2 regions of the Enterobacter cloacae complex sp. IR5418 genome follow, and region 1 is predicted to be linked to the other one. Evidence: predicted binding sites of a transcription regulator. Region 1 holds the regulator's gene; the other holds the start of a gene.
What was found. Region 1 encodes PhoB, which activates phosphate uptake and scavenging genes when phosphate is short. Its sites were predicted from a motif close to CTGTCATAAAACTGNCNNAT; they were not measured.

Region 1 (4,197 bases):
CCTGACGGGACGATACAGCGGAAAATTTGCTCAATTTCAGCGGGATATGCTCCCGTCCTGGCGTGGCGAAGAATAGTTTTTCGATTTACCACGCAAATACAGTCGGTCTGACAGTATATGGGGGGCAATTTAAACGCTTATAACGTTTAAAGGCAAGAAGGGATCGTAAAACCAGAACAATATGCCAGCATGAAAATGCAGACCAACATTATATGCCATATATAAGAAAAACTCATGGCTAATCATGCGAACAAAAAAGCACCAGCCGTATAATATTCATTCGCGTTTCGCTTGACTGCAAAGCAAACGGGCCAGCAATCGCTGGCCCGTGGAAAGGTAGCCTGACACACTCGCCGTCAGGCGCGCTTTTTGGCAATTAATCGTTCCGGGATAACGAAACTAAAGCGCGTGCCCTTACCCAGGGTACTTTCGATATTGAGCCGGCTTTCGTGGTGGCTGACGGCATGCTTCACGATAGCCAGCCCCAGTCCGCTCCCGCCGGTCTGCCGCGAGCGCGCCTTATCCACCCGGTAGAACCGTTCGGTGAGACGCGGAAGGTGTTCAGGCCCAATCCCCGGCCCGTTGTCCTCGACGCTAAACTCAGCCCCCGCCAGGGTATGCTGCCAGCGCACCGTAATATGCGTCCCTTTCGGGGTATGATTCACGGCGTTATAGACCAGGTTTGAGATAGCGCTCCGCAACTCATCTTCACTGCCCAGCACTTTCAGCGTGTTATCAACGTCAAAAGCCAGCGTGTGCTGATTATGACTCAGCGTTTGGGCTTCGCGCTCCACCACCCGCAACATCATCGGCACATCAATGATGTCATTTAGCGCCAGCGACGGGGCGGCCTCAATTTTTGAAAGCGTCAGCAGTTGTTTAACCAGCCCTTCCATGCGGAACGTCTGCTCACGCATGGTATGCAGCGCTTTCTCACGCGGCGCCCCCTCAAGCGTTTGCTCCTGCATCATCTCCAGGTAGCCCTGAAGCACCGTCAATGGCGTACGCAGCTCGTGGCTGACGTTAGCAAAGAAGTTGCGGCGAGCGCCCTCAAGCTGGTGCATCTGGGTAACGTCACGTGCCACCATCAGCCACTGGCGATCGCTGTAGGGCATCACGCGGATTTCCAGATGGCGACCGTTATTGAGCTTAAGGTTGTGCGGGCGGGAAAAATCCCGCTTTTTCAGATACAGCGTGAACTCGGGATAACGCAGAAGGTTCAGGATGTTCTGGCCATTATCATCCGGCCAGCGCAGGCCCAGCAGCTGTTGTGCGAGGCCATTACACCAGAAGATCGTCCCTTCTTCTGTTGTCAGGATCACCGCATCCGGCAGCGACTCCGCACCGCTGCGAAAGCGTTTGATCAGGCTTCCCAGCTCGCGACGGCGCTTTTTATTACGCATCTGCATCTGGTGCAGGCCGTAGAGTAGCGGTTCCCAGCTTCCGCTTCCCGGCGGGGGGGTCATACTTCTGTCGACCCATAGCCACCAGGAGAGACGCAGTAAATTCCAGAAATGCCAGACGAGCAATCCCGTCACGGCCACCAGTAAAAACCACGGCAGATAGCCAAAAATAGCCCCCAGAATGAGGGCCGGAATACAACATAAGATCAGTTCAAAGACGAGCCTTTTCCATGACAGACGTTCCAGCACGCGTCACACTCCTGTCATTGTTCAGAAACGGGTCGAGAAACGATAACCCGTGCCGCGGACCGTCTGTACCATGCGATCGTGGCCGCTCAGTTCCAGTGCTTTACGCAGGCGGCGAATATGGACGTCAACCGTTCGGTCTTCGACATAGACGTTAGTTCCCCAGACGTTATTCAGCAACTGTTCGCGGCTGTAAACGCGCTCCGGGTGTGTCATAAAGAAGTGCAGGAGTTTAAATTCGGTTGGCCCCATATCGAGGGGGTTTTCACCGGTCATGACCCGGTGTGAAGTGGGATCCAGACTCAGACCCTGCATCTCAATCACCTCTTCCACCGCCATCGGTGAAATTCGGCGCATCACGGCTTTAATACGCGCCACCAGCTCTTTCGGGGAGAACGGTTTGGTGATGTAATCGTCCGCGCCGGTTTCCAGACCGCGCACGCGATCCTCTTCCTCGCCGCGCGCCGTGAGCATCACCACCGGGATATCGCGGGTCATCGCCTCGCGTTTGATATGCTTGATAAACTGCAATCCGGAACCGCCAGGCAGCATCCAGTCCAGCAGGATCAGATCGGGCCAGGGTTCATTCAGCTGATTCACCGCGCTGTCATAATCTTCCGCTTCAACCGGCTGGAAGCCATTTTGTTCAAGCACGAAGCACACCATTTCACGGATCGGAGCTTCATCTTCTACGACCAGAATACGTCTCGCCATACTTTGCCCTGTCTTATCGTATTTAAGTTACAAGTCTGTGATGCGGCGTCATTATGCGTCAGATTTATGACAGATTTATGAAAAACATTACCACTATAAATGGCAAACTGTTGTTTTATTACAGCGGTTATTTTCCGTTCCCCGAAAGTTTATAATCCTGCTTTCTTATTATTGCCACGGATCTCTTATGCGCATACTTCACACCTCAGACTGGCACCTGGGTCAAAATTTTTACAGCAAAAGCCGCGCCGCGGAACATGACGCGTTCCTGAACTGGCTGCTGGAGACGGCTCAGGCTCATGAGGTGGACGCAATTATTGTGGCGGGCGACATTTTCGATACCGGATCGCCGCCGAGCTATGCGCGTGAGCTGTACAACCGTTTTGTGGTCAACCTCCAGCAAACCGGTTGTCACCTGGTGATTGTCGCCGGAAACCATGACTCCGTGGCGACGCTGAATGAATCCCGCGACATTCTGGCGTTCCTCAATACCACCGTGGTGGCCAGCGCCGGACACGCGCCGCAGATCCTGAAAAAACGCGACGGCACGCCGGGCGCGGTGCTGTGCCCAATCCCGTTTTTACGCCCGCGCGATATCGTGCAAAGCCAGGCCGGTCTGTCCGGCAGCGAAAAACAGCAGCATCTGTTGCAGGCCATCACCCACTATTATCACCAGCAGCATACGCAAGCCTGTGCCCTGCGCGGCGAACAGGCCATTCCGATCATTGCCACCGGACACCTCACCACCGTCGGGGCCAGTAAGAGTGACGCGGTGCGCGAGATCTATATCGGTACGCTGGACGCGTTTCCGGCGCAGAACTTCCCGCCCGCCGACTACATTGCTCTCGGGCATATCCACCGGGCGCAGGTCATCGGCGGCTGCGAGCATATCCGCTACTGTGGCTCCCCTGTTCCGCTCAGTTTCGATGAAACCGGTAAGGCCAAGTCCGTGCATCTGGTGAGCTTCACCGACGGCAAACTCAGCGCCGTCGAGACGCTGGAGGTGCCGGTCACCCAGCCGCTGGCGGTGCTGAAAGGCGATCTTGCCGCGATTACGGAACAGCTTGAGCAATGGCGCGGCGCAGAGCTTGATCCGCCAGTCTGGCTGGATATTGAAATCACCACTGATGAGTACCTGCATGATATGCAGCGAAAAATTCAGGCGCTGACCGAAGATTTGCCGGTAGAGGTGCTGCTGGTGCGCCGCAGCCGCGAACAGCGCGAGAAAATTCTGCTGAGCGCCCAACGTGAAACGCTAAGTGAACTTCGGGCAGAAGAGGTATTCGAGCGGCGGCTGGCGCATGAAGAGATGGACGACGCCAGACGCGTCAGGCTGAACGAGCTGTTTATTCAGACGCTGCACGCCCTCAATGACGAGGAAGAAAACGCATGAAAATTCTGAGCCTGCGTCTGAAAAACCTGAACTCGCTCAAAGGCGAGTGGAAAATTGATTTCACCGCGGAGCCGTTCGCCAGCAACGGGCTGTTTGCCATCACTGGCGCCACCGGCGCGGGGAAAACCACGCTGCTCGACGCCATCTGCCTGGCGCTGTACCACGAAACGCCGCGTCTGAATAAGGTCTCCCAGGCGCAAAACGACCTGATGACGCGCGATACCGCAGAGTGTCTGGCAGAGGTGGAGTTTGAGGTGAAAGGCGTGGCATATCGCGCTTTCTGGAGCCAGAACCGCGCCCGCAACCAGCCGGACGGGAACTTACAGGCACCGCGCGTGGAGCTGGCCCGCTGTGAGGATGGAAAAATCCTGGCGGATAAGGTCACGGATAAGCTGGAACAAACCGCCGCGCTGACCGGGCTGGACTACGGTCGCTTTACCC
Region 2 (4,197 bases), on a different contig from region 1:
CGCTGAGCGAACTGTTTATGTCTCACCCGCCGCTGGATAAACGTATTGAAGCGCTGCGTAGCGGCGAATACCTGAAGTAAGGCAATCGGGTTGAAAAAAACCGGGCAGGAGAGCTTCTCCGCCCGGTTTTTTTATGCCTGCGCCTTTGGCTGGGTGACCCGAATGCCGCTAATGATCGCCGCGAGGGTCGCCAGTGTCCCTGCGGTAACCAGCGCAACGTGTGTCGCATTCTGCCCGGCAAGGTTAAACATCAACGCCACCATGGCGGCCCCGGTGCTTTGCCCTAACAATCTTGCCGTACCCAGCATCCCGCTGGCGCCACCGCTGCGATGACGTGGGGCCGAGGTGATGATCGTGTGGTTATTGGGAGACTGGAACAGTCCAAAACCGGCCCCGCAGAGGATCATGCGCCAGATAATATCCAGATCTCCCGGTGAGGAGGGCAGGAGCGCCAGCGCAAACAGTCCCACCGCCATGACGACCAGCCCAATCGCCCCCAGCAGTCCGGCATGAACTCGCTCAATAAGGTAACCGGCCAGCGGGGCCATCACCATGGTTGCCAGAGGCCAGGGGGTGAGCAGCAAGCCTGTTTCCACTTCCGAACGACCAAGCACGCTCTGTAAAAAGAACGGCAGCGCAACCAGCGCCAGCATCTGGGCGCAGAACGAACAAATGGAGGTACAAATGGAGAGCGAAAACAGCGGAATACGCAGTAAATCGACAGGTAATAATGGCACCGGCAGGGCCAGCTGACGCCGCACGAAGAAAAAGCCGACGGTGAGCATGGCAACGATTTCTGCGGCGATCAGCGTCAGAGACTGCCCCTGTGCAAAACCGCTGAGCGCGGTAATCAGCAGGCCGAACGTCAGCGCGTTCATCACTGCGCTGGGCAGATCAAAACGCGGCATGGCGCTTTTCGGGCCATTTTCCGGCAAATAGCGCAGGGCGAAGACGATCGCCACAACGCCCAGCGGCACGTTAATGGCAAACAGCCACTGCCACGAGGCAACGGACAGAATGGCGGCGGCAATCGTCGGCCCGGCGGCAGACGACACGGCCACAATAAAAGAGTTAATGCCCATGCCGCGCCCAAGATGGCGATGAGGATAGATGAGTCGTATCAGGGCCGTATTCACGCTCATCAGCGCCGCGCCGCCAAAACCCTGTGCGATACGCGCAAGCGTAAGGGTGTGCAGTGAATCGGAAAGAGCACAGAAGAGCGAGGTGAGGGTAAAGACCACCAGCCCACACTGGTAAACCCGGCGATAACCAAACATATCGCCCAGGAATGAGAGCGACAAAAGGGAAATCACAATCGCTATCTGGTACGCATTAACAATCCAGATGGAGCTTGCGGGAGAAGCATTAAGGTCTTTGGCAATGGTAGGAAGCGCCACGTTGGCAATCGCACCGTCAAGGACAGCCATCGAAATACCGATGACAATAGTGGCAATTGCCCCATACCGTTGCGGTAAGGGCAGGCCATCAGAAACGTTTTTTTGCATGGGAAAAGAATGACTCAACGTGAAATTATTTTCAGGGTAACTATTTTAGCATCGTTATTTCGGTTTTATGTCGCAGATTTGTAACGAAGTAAAGCCAGACAGATTGCAGCACGCATCACACGAATTTATAATAAAAACCGGTTCTGATTTTTATAAAACACTCTCCATGAGGTGATAAATGGCAATCGCAGATTTGGATAAGCAGCCAGATTCTGTTTCTTCCGTGCTGAAGGTGTTTGGCATCTTGCAGGCGCTCGGAGAAGAGCGTGAAATTGGTATTACAGAGTTGTCGCAGCGTGTGATGATGTCGAAAAGCACCGTTTATCGCTTTTTGCAGACGATGAAATCATTGGGTTATGTCGCGCAGGAAGGAGAATCAGAAAAATATTCTCTGACCCTGAAACTGTTTGAACTGGGTGCCCGCGCCTTGCAAAACGTGGATCTGATCCGCAGCGCAGACATTCAGATGCGCGAACTTTCGCGGCTGACGAAAGAGACCATTCACCTTGGCGCACTGGATGAAGACAGCATTGTTTACATCCACAAAATTGACTCTATGTACAACCTGCGCATGTATTCACGCATCGGTCGTCGTAACCCGCTGTACAGCACCGCAATTGGTAAAGTGCTGCTGGCCTGGCGCGATCGCGAAGAGGTGAAGCAAATCCTTGACGGTGTGGAATATAAACGCAGCACCGACCGCACGATTACGAGTACGGATGAACTGCTGAGCGTGCTGGATCAGGTGCGTGAGCAGGGTTATGGGGAAGATAACGAAGAGCAGGAAGAGGGGCTACGTTGCATCGGTGTGCCGGTATTTGACCGCTTCGGCGTTGTCATTGCGGGCCTGAGCATTTCGTTCCCAACGCTGCGTTTCTCCGAAGAGCGTCTTCATGAATATGTGGCGATTCTGCATACCGCAGCGCGCAAAATTTCAGAGCAGATGGGCTATAACGACTATCCGTTCTGATCGACGACCCAACAAAAACGCCGCAACAGTGCGGCGTTTTTGTAAGCAAAATTCAGCGCTGATTAGCCGTTATCAACCACAACAGATGATTTTCGCAGCACAGGACAGTTGGTTAACCCGATGATCCCGCTGTCTGAATGGATGTACTGTGCCGTGCTTACCCCCTGGGCGGTGAGATATTTACACTGGATACCCAGACCCGCGGCATTTTCTTTGCTCCCCATAAGTACGCCATACCCACTTAATAACAGGCCGATCCACACAATGGCCAGTACAATTACCGTACGAATAAGTAAACGCATCGTTGCCTCTTTTTTCTTTGTTGTCATGGAGTAAGCGTAACGGGTTTACGCAGTGAAACAAGTGCACGATTCCGAAAAGAGTCTGTTGAAGGTACAGTTAGCCCCTGTTTAAGATAACCGTGATAACCTGGCTGCATCAGGTCATAAGACGGAGTGTGGAGTGAAAAAAATACGCTGGGTAATTCTGATTATCGTGTTGATAGCATGCGTGGTGCTGTGGACGCAGACTATCAATGTGATGTGCGATCAGGATGTACAGTTCTTTAGCGGCATTTGTTCAATCAATAAATTTATCCCCTGGTAGAGGCCATTTTTACGCTGAGTGATGTCCTTACGTGGCGGCAGTGGTAAAATGGCGGTTTTTACTGAGGTGGTGAAATGGGTGAGTTACTGAATTCGGGGCTGCTGAGCATTGCATCCCTGGTCATGTCTTTGGTGGTGCTGGTCGTTGGGCTGGTGCTGTGGTTCTTTGTTAACCGCGCCAGCTCCCGCACCAACGAGCAGGTTGAGCTGCTGGAAGCATTGCTCGATCAGCAGAAACGGCAGAATGCGTTGCTGCGTCGTTTGTGTGAAGCCAACGAGCCGGAAGCGAAAGAGGTAGCGAAGGACGCCGTTGCTCAACAAGACGAGGAAGACTTCATTCGTCTGGTAGCCGAACGATAGTCTGCCCGGAGCGGGGAGGTGGCCTGACGTACGGCGTAAATCCCCTCCCTAATCAAATGTGCCCCTCAACATCTCTGCATGTAATTAAGCAGCCGTTAACTATTGTTTCAGCATACTGAAAATTGGCGAATATTTATCCTTATTCAACAATTACGGTTTCGTTGAATAAAGAGTGTGCTTTATCTTTCCTGAAGTGTTTTATTTTTATCGAAACGTTTTGCTTGCCTTCTTTTGAGGCAGAGTCATAAAAATTTCATTATTTTGGTGCAGAATAACGCTTATTAAATGGTGGATTTTAATACAGTTAGCAAAATGGAATTAACATCGTATATTCCCTGTCACACATTGGTGCGTTGCAATGTTTTCAGCATAACTTTTCACAAAATGTTCTAACTCAGTCATTACTTTTAAGAAAATCAGGGATTGGGATGGACGCTTTGAAATGATTGAGCTATGTTTAAAAAGTCTTTGATTACAGGGCGCGTCATTGCACCCTGCGGGCAGTCAGGTCAGGTGGTGCCTCATTAGACAATTCGCATAACTGTGCAGATTGTTATGAAGTAAAGCCTGAATTTGTGCGGCGGATCGAGACACGTTTAAAAATGGCTTGCCATATTAAACGTTGTGTGTGATAACACGTTTTGGGTCAAACGAGGTACAGTTCTGTTTATGTGTGGCATTTTCAGTAAAGAAGTCCTGAGTAAACACGTTGTCGTTGAATACCGCTTCTCTGCCGAACCTTATATTAGTGCCTCAA

Region 2: a site for PhoB is predicted at 1,573-1,592, ahead of kdgR (DNA-binding transcriptional regulator KdgR). Genes of this name have one in related genera too.

The regions. Positions count from the first base shown of each region.
Region 1 is NZ_JBMKHS010000002.1:32,911-37,107, reverse strand. Features, by position in the region: gene phoR (phosphate regulon sensor histidine kinase PhoR) at 357-1,652, opposite strand; gene phoB (phosphate response regulator transcription factor PhoB) at 1,674-2,363, opposite strand; gene sbcD (exonuclease subunit SbcD) at 2,551-3,756, shown strand; gene sbcC (exonuclease subunit SbcC) at 3,753-4,197, shown strand, end outside.
Region 2 is NZ_JBMKHS010000015.1:20,493-24,689, forward strand. Features, by position in the region: gene htpX (protease HtpX) at 1-80, shown strand, start outside; gene ACOTX7_RS13220 (MFS transporter) at 132-1,505, opposite strand; gene kdgR (DNA-binding transcriptional regulator KdgR) at 1,684-2,475, shown strand; gene ACOTX7_RS13230 (YobH family protein) at 2,538-2,777, opposite strand; gene mgrB (PhoP/PhoQ regulator MgrB) at 2,938-3,081, shown strand; gene ACOTX7_RS13240 (YebO family protein) at 3,156-3,440, shown strand; partial or broken gene ACOTX7_RS13245 (DUF2627 domain-containing protein) at 4,110-4,197, shown strand, end outside.